One region of the Paenibacillus sp. Y412MC10 genome, then DNA from elsewhere that is predicted to be linked to it. Evidence: riboswitches for the same ligand, from Rfam matches in the RefSeq annotation. Region 1 holds a riboswitch; each other region holds the start of a gene.

Region 1 (3,110 bases):
ATCGGTTCAGGCATCGTGCTGGATGGCAAGCTGTTTCTGGGCAGCAATTCCTTTGCAGGGGAACTTGGGCATCATATCATTGATCCCAGCGGTCCGCAGTGCAATTGCGGCAGCCATGGCTGCTGGGAGGTGTTTGCTTCAGGAACGGCCATCGGCCTGGCAGCATCCCAGCGGATGCTTACCCAGACCAGCGTTATTTCTGAACTGGCCGCAGCCGATGGAGGCGTGAACGCCAGGCATGTATTCGAGGCTAAACGTCTTCATGACCCCGTCGCAGTGGAGGTCATCGATCGTGCCGTCTATTACATGGCACTTGGACTGGTTAACGTCATTCACAGCTTCAACCCCGATCGCATCGTGGTTGGCGGGGGTGTGAGCAGAGCAGGCGAGCTTCTTTTCCCGCAGCTTCGGGAAATGACGGATAAGCTGGTCATGCCGTCCTATCTAGGAACCTACGAGATCGTTCCTGCGGGACTGCGGGACGATGTTGGCCTGGTGGGAGCCGCAGCCTTGTTCCAATAATATATTCGTAAGAAAAGGCAACAAAAGCCGCCCTCAAGGGCGGCTTTCTGATTATTCATGAAGAGAGCGGGAAACGGAGCGATCATATTTGCGTAAGCGAAGTCCGTAACTTGTGACAGGTGATAGGCGTAAACCGTAAGCCGTCATCCGTTTTCACTGGAGTCGAGTTTTTGGTTTCCTATTAGGTTTGTTTGTATCCGACAAACAATAAGCGGTTGCCCGCACTTTCCCGCCCGCCGACGGAAGCCGCCGGCTCCAAACCCGCACGCGAGGCGGCCTGCAGGCTTGGAGCCGGCGGCTTCCGCTATTCCATGTATTTTGATGCGTCGAACGTAATCATGCTCGTATGGTTGGCATGCTCGATCAGTGAGGAGAGCCTGGTCACTTCGCGTTCCTTCTTGCGCGCCTGCGCCTGATAAGCTTCCGGATCGTATAAGGCCACGTTAAACAGCGTTACGGCGCCATCTCCGCTTCCCCGGCCGCTCTGGCGCTCCAGCTTCTTGCGGGAGCCGAGATGGGCAAGCTGTCCGATATCGCTGCGCATTTGTTTGGCGAGCTCGATCGCCTCCATGATGGTCATGTCGGAGCCGTTCCAACTAATGGTCTGCGTCGTGTTGGAGATTGCCATCAGCAGATCCAGCTTTCTGTAATCCGCTGCGGCGGCTTCGATCTCTTCCGTAATGGCATCCACGCTGCGTGCAGGATACTCCGCCGTTTCCCCTTTTTCAATGATCGTGCTGCTGTTGTTCAAGCGTTCCGACATCAATTGATTCATGAGACGGTTGATTGCTGCCCGGACTGCCAAAGCTTCAGCCATCGTAATTTGACTCATAAGCGAAGGATCACCTCTTTGATTTCTTGTCTGAATATGTAAACGTTCCGAACTGCAAAAAAGTTGCATGCCCGTTAACAAAACGTCGCCGGAGGTTCGATGGAGTGTTACATAATTGTCATGAGTATACGAGATGGCATAATGAAAAAACATGAAAATTTTCAGCCTATACGACATTGATTAACATATAGTGATAGATTTCTAGGATATTATTGACAGCATCCTTGCTTGTATACTATATTAAGAGAAGGTTACAAAATGTTAATGAATTTTGCCGAATTTCGTTTGTGAAAACGGGGGAACCGTCTTGGGTGAATTATTCTTGTACCATAGAGAGTATAGGGAACCTTCAACCGAACCCTTAGCTAACTCCGTAGGCATCGAAGGAGAGAACGTATTTTGAAGAAATTTGTCATCACATTGCTTGGGTCTGCAATTATTTTTTCTTCTGGTGCCGTATCAGCTTATGCTGATCAACAACCGAATTTTCAGCATCAAGTGAAGCAATTGGTAGGAACGCCTTATAAATGGGGCGGAACAACGACAAGCGGATTTGATTGCTCCGGATTTATTCTGTATATGTTTAGAAATTTCGACATGGATCTTCCGCGCACATCCCAGAGTCAGGCTAAAGCCGGGGTTCATGTGGATCGCGAGGATCTGAGAGTCGGAGATTTGGTATTCTTCAATACAAGCGGCAGCGGCATTTCCCATGCGGGCGTTTACATTGGAGATGGACAATTTGCGCATGCTTCCAGCAGCAAGGGCGTAAGAATCAGCAAGCTTAGCGACTCCTATTACGAACCGCGTTATGTTACGGCGCGCCGTGTATTGAGTCAAGAGAACTATGCTAAACTGGTAGGAAGCGCAAGCTAATTGGAATACGCAGTTTAGAGTTCGATACATAACCGGAAAGCCTGACAAGAGATGATCTTGTCAGGCTTTCTTTTTTATTGAAGATCATAATTTGGGTCTCTACGAAAGGACTCACTAGATTATTCCTTTACGACAGAGGCATTCACGGCGGCTTCCATGCCATTATTATAGGAACGGAACAAGCCCAGACGCCAGAAGGCGGCACCTTTCAGATCATAGCGCTTGGCCAAGCCGAGCTTATCGTCGACGGATGTGGCCGTTTCGCTGCTTAAGCTGATGCCGAGCAGGAGCTTCTGCTTAGGAACGCCTGCCTGAAGTGCCTGCTGAATGGCTTGGTCCACCAGACTGTTGGGTTCAGGAACCTGGGCTTTGGTGCCAACCGGATTGTACTGATACGCCATGACGATGAGATCATCGGCAAGGGAGGCCAGCGTCTTGTAATCATAGCCTTTATAGGCGCTGTTCAATGGCGGAACGGCTAAGGACAGAGCAATGTCGCTCGGCAATGCGGCTTTCAATTGCTTGACGTAATCATTAAGCAGCTTCTGCTGCTTCGCGGCATCCAGTTTAAAACCGAGCCCTTCGAAATCAAGCACCACGCCGCCGAATCCGTTATCCGCCACCGCAGTCGTGATGCCCTCAATGGACTTTTGGCGAAGGCTGCTGTCGCTGAGGACTTTGGTTAATTCGCCGTTTCCGTCCAAAGCGTAAACCATAAGGTACGGTTTAATCTCCCGATCCGCAGCATCCGCAACAATCGATTGCGGAGTCACGTCGCCGGCCGCCGCAGGCAGACGATACTCGTCGCCTTGAAGCGTAAACTGACCTTCCCGATCAATGCGGCTCCAGCCGAAGGCGACTGAATTCATGGATGCTACGA
Region 2 (3,110 bases), 2.7 Mb from region 1:
TCCGGATTCTGCCCCTAACGAGCTTAGTCGCCTGTTATTCTTCTACGAGGGCGAGATGAGTCTATCGTTAAGCGGCACGGTCCATACCTATGGTTGGCTTCTGGCCGCTCTGCTCCTGATCCGGATGGTATGTACCCCGCTCATTCGGGCAGGCATCTTCTATAACCTCCACCAGGAGGCTAAGGGCGAGCGCGGATTATTCTTCTTCACCGGCATGCAGAAGCTATGGAAGCCCGTTACGGTATTTTATCTGATCGAACTTGTTCTTACCTTTGTGCCCGGATACTGGATTCTGCCCAAAATCCTTCCGATCCTGCTGAACGGGATCCATGAGCCGGTTATGCTGCTTCATGCGCTGCCTCATGCAGCCGGCTGGTTTCTGTACGCCTATCTGATTCGCCTGTTATTGCTCTATATGCAATTCGGCCGTACGGACAATTCCGGCATGATCAGCTCCGTTCTTGCGCTCTTCCGCCGACTGGGCACGGCTGTGCTGTTATCCCTTACCGTTGGCGGATCGGCCTGCGTCATTCTTTTGCTCCTGAGCTCGGCATCGCTCTTCTGGGCGGGATTGATCGGCTTGATTATTCAGCAAGCCTCTTATTTTCTAAATGGACTCTTCCAAATTTGGGTAATTTCCGCCCAATATCATTTGTGGCGGGATTCTTCTTCGCAGCATGCCTAATCGTTACATTTCGTTACCATCATATGATAAACAAGCTCGTAAATATGCTGTAATCGGAAGCGACACATTTCTCTCTCGGACTTGATTTTACAAAGAATAGAAGCTCATTTTTCCTCAATATTACATTTTCCGATGGCCAAGTTACAAAAAAACCTGATCCCGCATGACGGGGACAGGTTTTTTTGTATAAAAATGAGCTTTCCTCATTTGCCAAATTGTTAATACTCTGCTAAAATAACGAATATGTTAGTAACAACTTTGTCATCTTTACTGTAACTTTTTGCTGGAACTATGTAATTTCGTTAAGCATGTTGGAACGTCAGACGTCTATGAATGGGTTCATCAACATTTTAAGGAGCCGAATTCCCATGATTGGGAAGCGGGGGATCCGTTTTGGGTGAATTGATCTCGCAAGAGAGGGATCATAGGGGACCTTCAACCGAACCCTTAAGCTAACCTCGCAGGCAATGGAAGGAGCTTTTTGCTTTGAAAAAGAAGTTAACGGCCATTTCTCTAGGCCTGGCCCTCGCACTCACATTAGGGACCGGAAGCGCTTTCGCCGATTCCAAATTAAATACTGCAATCAAACCAGCCATTGGTGTCTCTTATAAAACAGGTGGAACCACAACGAATGGTTTTGACTGCTCCGGATTCACCAGCTATATCTACAAGAAACTTGGTCTTAGCCTGCCGCGCACGTCTGGAGCTCAATACAAAGTCGGTACGGCCGTAGCCAAGAGCAAGCTGAAAGCTGGCGATCTCGTGTTCTTCAACACATCCGGCAGAGGTGTATCTCATGTGGGTATTTATGTTGGGGGCGGCAAATTCGCTCATTCCTCATCCTCGCGCGGTGTCATCATCAGTCCGCTGAGCCAGAGCTATTACGCCAATCGATACGTAGGTGCTAAGCGAGTCATGAGTCAGTCTACGTACAAGTCTGTAGCTGTGAACTACAATTAATTACTGGAACTTCATTGATTTATCCTTTACAAGAAGCCCTGGGTGTATGAGATTGTGCCGATCTCATCCAGCGGCTTTTTCTTTTGTCTGCTCTGTGTATACCTTTATAACGTTTGGGACAACGAAAAAGTTCCCACTTTTCGAGAAAAAAAGAAAATTATTATGCGATTCACTTCGCCCCCTCATGTCGTTGCATCTTCTACCCTTTATATACCCTCCTCTCCCTTCATTAAACACCCTAATGGAAAAATATTGATTTTATTTTCTGAGGACTACTACGAGCAGCGGTACGTAGGTGCCGAGCGCATCATGAGCAATGATCAGTATGAAAAGTCGACCGGAGAATCCTCCTAAGCTTCGATGTCTTATCCTCGTCCTGCCCATACATATCCGTTTGCCCGTCAAAGGAGACCTACTTCTCTTGGACGGGCTTTTTGATGCGGCTAGAATGTTTGAGAAATGGGGTATAATTTAATTTGTAATTATGACAGGGGGACTTTGCCAATGGATGCAGCACCGATTTCATTTCATACGGTGGTCATGCGTGAAGAGCACGCGAAAGAAATATGCGCCTGGACCTATCCTCCTCCCTATAACATTTACGGTTTTCTTCCCTGGGAGCAGATGAAGGGGCTTGAGATCGAGTTTGGGGATCCCGACATCCGCCGGGAGCAGTACATTTCGATTTTGGATGAACGGAAGACGCTATGGGGATTTGCCCAACTGTTTCCGATGCATGAGGTTACGCGAATCGGGCTGGGCATGCGGCCTGATTGGTGCGGGCGGGGAATGGGTAAACGGTTTATGCAGACGATTGTCCGGGAAGCGAGGCGGAGGCGGCCTGCCGATGAGATCGACCTGGAGGTAATGACCTGGAATGAACGTGCGATCCGCGCGTACGAAAAGGCGGGCTTTCATATCACCGATACGTATGAGCGCCTTACGCCGACGGGAAACGCCCTTTTCCACTGCATGGTGTATGAGCCTCCGGCAAATGAGGAATAGTAATCTTTGTCTATATGAAAAGGCACAATTTTGTGTACTTTTTATGAAGGTGCGCGGTATAGTTGCTTTTTTTGTCACAACTGGCTATGCTGTCTATGGATGTTGGTTTATAATGGAGACAAGTGCAAAAGTGCAGTATACATAGAAGGGACGATATGACGATGCAAAAATGGATCATGAGCGGATTGTTCTTCGTCGCATGTGCGTTGGCTATTGCGCTGATGTTTACGCTCCCAGGCAAGGAACAGGTAGCTCAGGAAGAGAAGCCGACTATGCCGGAAGTGACTCTGGATGCTGCCGCAGCGGAAGCCACACTGAAAGCAAGCTGCATCAGCTGTCATGGTGACCAACTTCAAGGCGGCGCTGGACCGGCTTTGAATCAAGTAGGCGGACACATGGATGCGGACGCGATCTTCAACGTTGTAACCAAAGGCCGTAAGGGTATGCCTTCCTTTAAGGA
Region 3 (3,110 bases), 2.2 Mb from region 1:
TCGAACGGCACGTACACCGCGATGATTTGGCCCGCTCCCAGCGATTTGGCGTAATTCAGCGAGTTCTCCACCACATGCGTGATTCCTGCCACAGGCAGGATGATGACATTCCCCTCAATCGGCTTAACCGGCTCGCAAGTCGTAATCCGGAGCTGGTCCGCTACCGCCTCGTAATGCTTGCGGATCCGGGTGAAAATCCAGATGATCAGCGGCAGGAATATCAGCACGGTCCACACCTGGGCGAATTTCGTAAAGAAGAAGATCATGGTCACGATAAAGCTGATGCATGCGCCGGTGGTGTTAATGATCAGCTTGACGATCCAGCCTTCAGGCTTTTCCCGAATCCATTTCACCATCATCCCCGTCTGGGAGAGGGTAAACGGGATAAACACGCCGACGGCATACAGCGGAATCAGATGCTCGGTTTTGCCTTCAAAAGCCAGCAGCAGCAGAATGGAGAAAAATCCAAGAATAATGATTCCGTTCGAGTATCCCAGACGGTCGCCGCGGACGGTGAACATTCTAGGAATGAACTTATCCTTCGCCAGATTGACGGCCAGCAGGGGAAAAGCGGAATACCCCGTGTTGGCGGCGAGGATCAGAATTAAGGCCGTTGTCCCTTGTATGAAGTAATAAAGCGCATTTCGCCCGAAGGTATGCTCGGCAATTTGGGAAACGACCGTGACTTGTTCGCTGGGACTGACCCCATAGTAATAAGCCAGGAAAACGATGCCCGAAAATAACAGGGCCAGCAGCGATCCCATCGCCACCAGAGTTTTGGCGGCGTTATTCGGGGCCGGGTCTTTGAAATTCGGAATGGCATTGGAAATCGCCTCCACGCCGGTCAGGGCGGAGCTGCCCGAGGCAAATGCGCGCAGGAGCAGGAACAAGCTCAGCCCGGCTACGGGCGTGCCGATCGGCGTATGAAGCTCCGGAGACGCATGGCCTGTGGCAATGTTGAATATCCCTACCCCGATCAGGATAAATAACGCAAGCACGAACAGGTAAACCGGATAAGCCAATATGGAGGCCGACTCCGTAACTCCTCTTAAATTCAATACGGTCAAGCATAGAACGAACACGATGGAGATCGGCAGATTATAGGCGTGTAATTCCGGAAAAGCCGACGTGATCGCATCCGTCCCGGCCGACACGCTGACCGAAACCGTCAGGATATAGTCCACGAGCAAGGAACCGCCGGCCACCAGCCCCGGGTACATGCCCAAATTCCGTTTGGACACGACATATGCGCCGCCGCCGTGCGGATAGGAGAAAATAATTTGTCTGTACGACAGGATAAGTGCCAGCAATAAGACCAGGACGCCGACGGCAATCGGTATGGAATACCAATAGGCAGCTGCCCCTACGGTCATCAACACAATGAGGATTTGTTCCGGGCCATAGGCCACGGACGATAGCGCATCGGATGACAGGATGGCCAGCGCCTTGGTTTTATTCAGCTTTTGTTCGCCTAATTCCGTTGATTTAAGCGGTCTTCCGATGAGGAAGCGCTTGATTGAGGATAACATGGTTGTTTTTCACCGCCGCTTAAGATTAAGTTCATGGTAGAAGCTCCCGGAACGGACTTCTATCGGTGTTTTTTATATGCTGGACATAGGAACGGTCACCATGCCTATGCTGATTTTTGGCAAACAAAAAACACAGGTTAGAACCCTGTGTTTGATCACAAGTTCACAACCCTCCCGATCAACGCTGACGAGGTTAGCTGTCGGATTCGGGCGGTGAGAGTCGCCCTACCTGATTCCATCGCGGCGTACGTACGCGACGCATCAGGATTCACCCCATAGTATGGTTGAAGGATCCTATAGGTATCCCTCCATACGGTTGGTTCCCCCGCTTTCCATCATGGAAATTAAGCGAATGTCATGTGAATATGAAGAATGTTTTCGAAGCTGAATAGTATATTACGCCTGCTCCAATCGTTTGTAAAACATCCTCCAACGATCATTCGAACAGAATTATTTATAAAAAATGACAGATAAGCGCTTACATAAAGACGTGGCTTTGACAGGCTTTTTATTTTGCATGTTTACTGCGAAAATCACGAGTTTCTATAATATGGAGGATTAGGAGTGGGGAACAAATTCGCCATGCCGGTCTCGGGGGAGGAGACACTGGCATGGCGAATTTTTTTGGGAGTGGTCCATGATTCGGCAAGGAAGAGAAAGGGTCTGGTTTCCTCTTCTTTGCTCTTGATAGGAATATACCCGGGGGGGAGAAAAGTGAATCACCTGATTAGAAAAAAATGTATGACTTTACTGGAACCCCGATTTTCTTTTAAGATAAAGGGATATGATGCAGCCGAGCATAGGGGGGAAGTACGAAATGACTCAAGCGATGATTCATCAGGAAAACGGCGTATTTCCGGCGGTATGTCCGTTGGATTGTCCCGATACATGCGGCCTGCTGCTGCATAAAGAGAACGGAAAAATCGTCAAGGTGACCGGTAATCCGGAGCATCCGATTACGCAGGGAGCCATCTGCAATAAAGTCCGTAATATGGCACACCGGGTGTATCATCCGGAACGCGTGCTCTATCCGCTGCGAAGAGTAGGTCCCAAGGGTGAGGGCGCCTTCGAGCGGATCAGCTGGGACGAAGCCATTCAGGAGATTGCCGGACGCTATAAGGGCTTGATCGAGGAATACGGCTCCGAGAGCATCCTGCCCTACAGCTTCTACGGCAATATGGGGATATTGAGCGTCGACGGCATGGACCGCAGATTCTTCAACAGGCTGGGTGCCAGCCGCCTGAAGCAGTCGATCTGCAATTCCGCGGGCAATGAGGGCTGGAAATCCGTGATGGGGTTTAATGGGGGAACCGTTCCGGAGGACACCGTACGAGCCGACGTCATCCTCGTCTGGGGCGGCAACATCGTCAGCACCAATATGCACCAGATGGTGATTGCAGAGAAAGCGCGCAAAGCCGGTGCCAAGGTCGTTGTGATCGATGTCCACAAGAACCAGACGGGGCAATGGGCCGACTGGTTCATTCCGCTGTATCCAGGCACGGATGCGGCGCTGGCCGTCGGTCTCATGCACATCATGTTCCGCGACGGCATGGTGAATGAGGAATTTCTCCGGAAGTATAC
Region 4 (3,110 bases), 3.1 Mb from region 1:
GCGCCGCCGTCTGAATGGCTTGCTCGGCAAGCTTAGTATCCGCTTGGGACACGACGCCGATGACTTGGCGTTTGCGCGACGGATTGACCGACTTAGCGGTACGTTCCGTATGGATTTTGGCACCGCCGATAACCAAGGGGTACGATTGGCCAAGCTCGGCTTCGACCCCGGATAACGCCGCATCGTATAACTTGTTGTTCCACTCGTTGTTGAAGTCCATAAATGGTTCGTTCCGAAAAGGTGCTCGCATGGGGAGGCCCCTCCTTAACATGATATGAATCGAAGCTTCAGGCCAATGGTCCAGCTGCGGATCGTCATGGTGGCATGGTTAGGATCTCCTGGTGAAAACCTCTATTTAAATATGTATGTCTCCCTGCATGCCGTCATGATTTTTGCATATGAGTTAGATAGAGTCATTTTGGTTACCTTGCAAAGGGGGCGCGCGCATGGACGGAACCGAGCTTTACCGTAAAGTGATCCTGACGGTGTCCGGCAATAAACTCGTGAAATGGCTGTCGATCAAGTACGGCCGGAAATTGGCTGGCCGATTCATTGCCGGCGATACCTTGGATGAGGCGCTGGACGAAATCGAGAGGCTGAACGCGAAAGGCATTCTCGTTACGCTGGATCATTTGGGGGAGGGCATTACGACGCTGGATGAAGCGGCCGGGTACCGAGAGGAATATTTGAAGCTGGTGGAAGGGATTGGGAGGCGCGAAGTGCAATCGAACGTATCCTTGAAACCGACGCAGATGGGCATGGCCCTGGACCCCGAGAAGGCTTACGAAAACATCAGGTCGGTGGTAAGAAAGGCTAAAGAGCACCGCAACTTCGTTCGCCTGGACATGGAGGATTCGCCGTATACCCAGGCAACCATCGATATGACGCTCCGCCTTCATAAGGAGGGGCTGACCAATGTGGGGACCGTGATGCAGGCCTACTTGTTCCGTACGGAGGAGGACGTGAAGAATCTGTTAAGGGCCGGCGTTAATTTACGGCTAGTAAAGGGCGCGTACAAAGAGCCGGGAACCATCGCCTTTCAGCAGAAGCGGGAGGTCATTGACAACTACAAGAAATTGGTCAAAATGCATTTCGACCAAGGGGCCTACGTCGCGATTGCCTCGCATGACGACAACATCATCGACTGGGTGAAGGTATTTGCCGAGCAGAGCCGCATAGACAAACAGGACTATGAATTTCAGATGCTGTATGGACTGCGGATGAACGATCAAGCAGCGCTTGCGCAGGACGGCTACCGTATCCGGTGTTATATGCCCTATGGAACGATGTGGTACCCGTATTTCACCCGGAGGCTGGCAGAGAAGCCGGCCAATCTGATGATGGTGCTCAAAAATATGTTCAAGTGAGCGGGATCCGATTGCAGAACCCCGTCAAAATGCCTGATGAAATAAGTGGCTTTTTGACGGGGTTCTTCATGGTTTCAAAAAACATCAGGCTGCTTAGAAGTGCCCAATCCAAAGGAAACGGGGATAGTAGCTCTCTGTAGCTGCTGCCCCTAGAAATGATAATACGCCTCCGAGCAATCCATCAGGAAGGAACGCTCCAGCGGCAGACTGCCTAACCGCTTCCGGCTAATGTGCTGATGCTGATTGGCCTCTAAATCGGCGAGGGCCGATACCGCCAACAGCATCCGTACGGATCCCCATTGCTGCTTTTGGACATAGCGAATGGCTTCCATCACGTGCATGCCTCTCAGCCTTGAGAATACGGATGCCCAGCGAACCAGATCCGCAAACTCTCTTGTGCTGGGCAGCGCATATTCGGCATACCCGGATGCGTTTTTACAGCTGATTTTGAACAAGCCGCAGTTCCTGCTGTGATCGCTCCAGGGGATAAAACGTTCGGCCGAACCCCGGTCGAAACGAAATATCTCCATATGGCGGATAGTCTCTTCACCTAATGCAGGCACTGCGGTTTCGATGACGGGTGTAAGCGCTGCCTCGATGAGTTTCGTCATGATATGATCTACGCTCCTTTATAAGAATGTTATATGCACGGCAAATAGGCCTGGTGAGCAGAGAAACCCCGCTCTCCAGGCCTATTTATGGTTAGAGCCCCAATTCCGGCGGCCGCTATGCCAAAGCTTGGATGGTATTCTCTCTCAACAACGCGCCTACGAGGTTAGCTGACGGATTCGGACTGAGAGCACCCTACCACTGGGCCCTTCGATCCTAGGCGCAGCGGATTCACCCCATTCACCAATCGAAGACTGGTGACTTTGGTTCCCCCGTCTCCCGGTCTGTCGGGAGCTCGGCGTATAACGTGTTTCGAATAGATGGATGAATCATACGCCGGAGGAAACGAAAAGTAAATGACCGTATGGGACGAATAGATTCCGAAATGTGATGAAAACGGTAAAAGAAAACGCGTACAATCGGCCGTGTCATCTATTATCGTGGCAAAATCTCGGTATCTCGTTGGATTGCGATAAATAAGAGAAAACAAGAGAAATACATAGTATAGAGCAGTATACGGAAGATAAAGACGAAATACTGCTTGGTTCCTGTTCGACATAACGCCAGATGTGTTTTTGCTCACATTTACATCCTGCAGGGCCGGACGTATGATACGAACTATGAATTGACGGTTATCAACGACCAAGGCATACGGGCAGCCGTTCCATGAAGGTAAAGGCAGTGTGAGAGCTGCGCCTGGCGCTTTATGGATCGAATCTTAGGAGAAGGCACCATGGGCCTTGCTGAGATTTGAAGGTAGAGGCGACTCTCACCGCGTGAACCTCCTGTTGCTGTGCTGTTATGCCCAGTCTGGATGACAAGTCAATGGCTAATAGAATAACATGCTACTCGTTTTTAATTTTCGCTGAGTCCTTGAATGGAAAAGGAACGGGGGAACCAGTCGGGAGATGAACCTGATCTCTCTGGGGTGAATCCTGTAGACAAGATAACGGTCTATGGGTAGGGCGACTCTCACGCCCGAATCCGTCAGCTAACCTCGTAAGCGTATCGAGAGAGGCAACGATTGTCGTGGACTTGGGCCACGGTGTATTTCACCGTGGCCTGTAAGAAGCCTGCGGGAAGAGTTCTTCTCTTTCCGCAGGCTTCTTTGTTGTTGCCTTCTCTTTCTGACCT

Evidence for each region. A riboswitch is a leader RNA that binds a small molecule or an ion and turns the genes downstream of it on or off. The one in region 1 is predicted to bind cyclic di-AMP.
Region 2: linked by a shared signal. The riboswitch ahead of GYMC10_RS00490 (C40 family peptidase) and the one ahead of GYMC10_RS19420 (C40 family peptidase) in region 1 are both predicted to bind cyclic di-AMP.
Region 3: linked by a shared signal. The riboswitch ahead of GYMC10_RS29610 (APC family permease) and the one ahead of GYMC10_RS19420 (C40 family peptidase) in region 1 are both predicted to bind cyclic di-AMP.
Region 4: linked by a shared signal. The riboswitch ahead of GYMC10_RS02230 (hypothetical protein) and the one ahead of GYMC10_RS19420 (C40 family peptidase) in region 1 are both predicted to bind cyclic di-AMP.

What each region holds. Positions count from the first base shown of each region.
Region 1 covers NC_013406.1:4,500,166-4,503,275, reverse strand. The annotation lists gene GYMC10_RS19430 (ROK family protein) at 1-522, shown strand, start outside; gene GYMC10_RS19425 (hypothetical protein) at 827-1,354, opposite strand; cyclic di-AMP (ydaO/yuaA leader) riboswitch at 1,617-1,750, shown strand; gene GYMC10_RS19420 (C40 family peptidase) at 1,754-2,230, shown strand; gene GYMC10_RS19415 (stalk domain-containing protein) at 2,350-3,110, opposite strand, start outside.
Region 2 covers NC_013406.1:100,883-103,992, reverse strand. The annotation lists gene GYMC10_RS00495 (hypothetical protein) at 1-685, shown strand, start outside; cyclic di-AMP (ydaO/yuaA leader) riboswitch at 1,032-1,167, shown strand; gene GYMC10_RS00490 (C40 family peptidase) at 1,172-1,645, shown strand; gene GYMC10_RS00485 (GNAT family N-acetyltransferase) at 2,150-2,650, shown strand; gene GYMC10_RS00480 (c-type cytochrome) at 2,812-3,110, shown strand, end outside.
Region 3 covers NC_013406.1:6,690,743-6,693,852, reverse strand. The annotation lists gene GYMC10_RS29610 (APC family permease) at 1-1,529, opposite strand, end outside; cyclic di-AMP (ydaO/yuaA leader) riboswitch at 1,696-1,890, opposite strand; gene GYMC10_RS29605 (molybdopterin-dependent oxidoreductase) at 2,347-3,110, shown strand, end outside.
Region 4 covers NC_013406.1:522,260-525,369, forward strand. The annotation lists gene pruA (L-glutamate gamma-semialdehyde dehydrogenase) at 1-250, opposite strand, end outside; gene GYMC10_RS02225 (proline dehydrogenase family protein) at 447-1,367, shown strand; gene GYMC10_RS02230 (hypothetical protein) at 1,517-1,978, opposite strand; cyclic di-AMP (ydaO/yuaA leader) riboswitch at 2,115-2,287, opposite strand; cyclic di-AMP (ydaO/yuaA leader) riboswitch at 2,830-2,998, shown strand.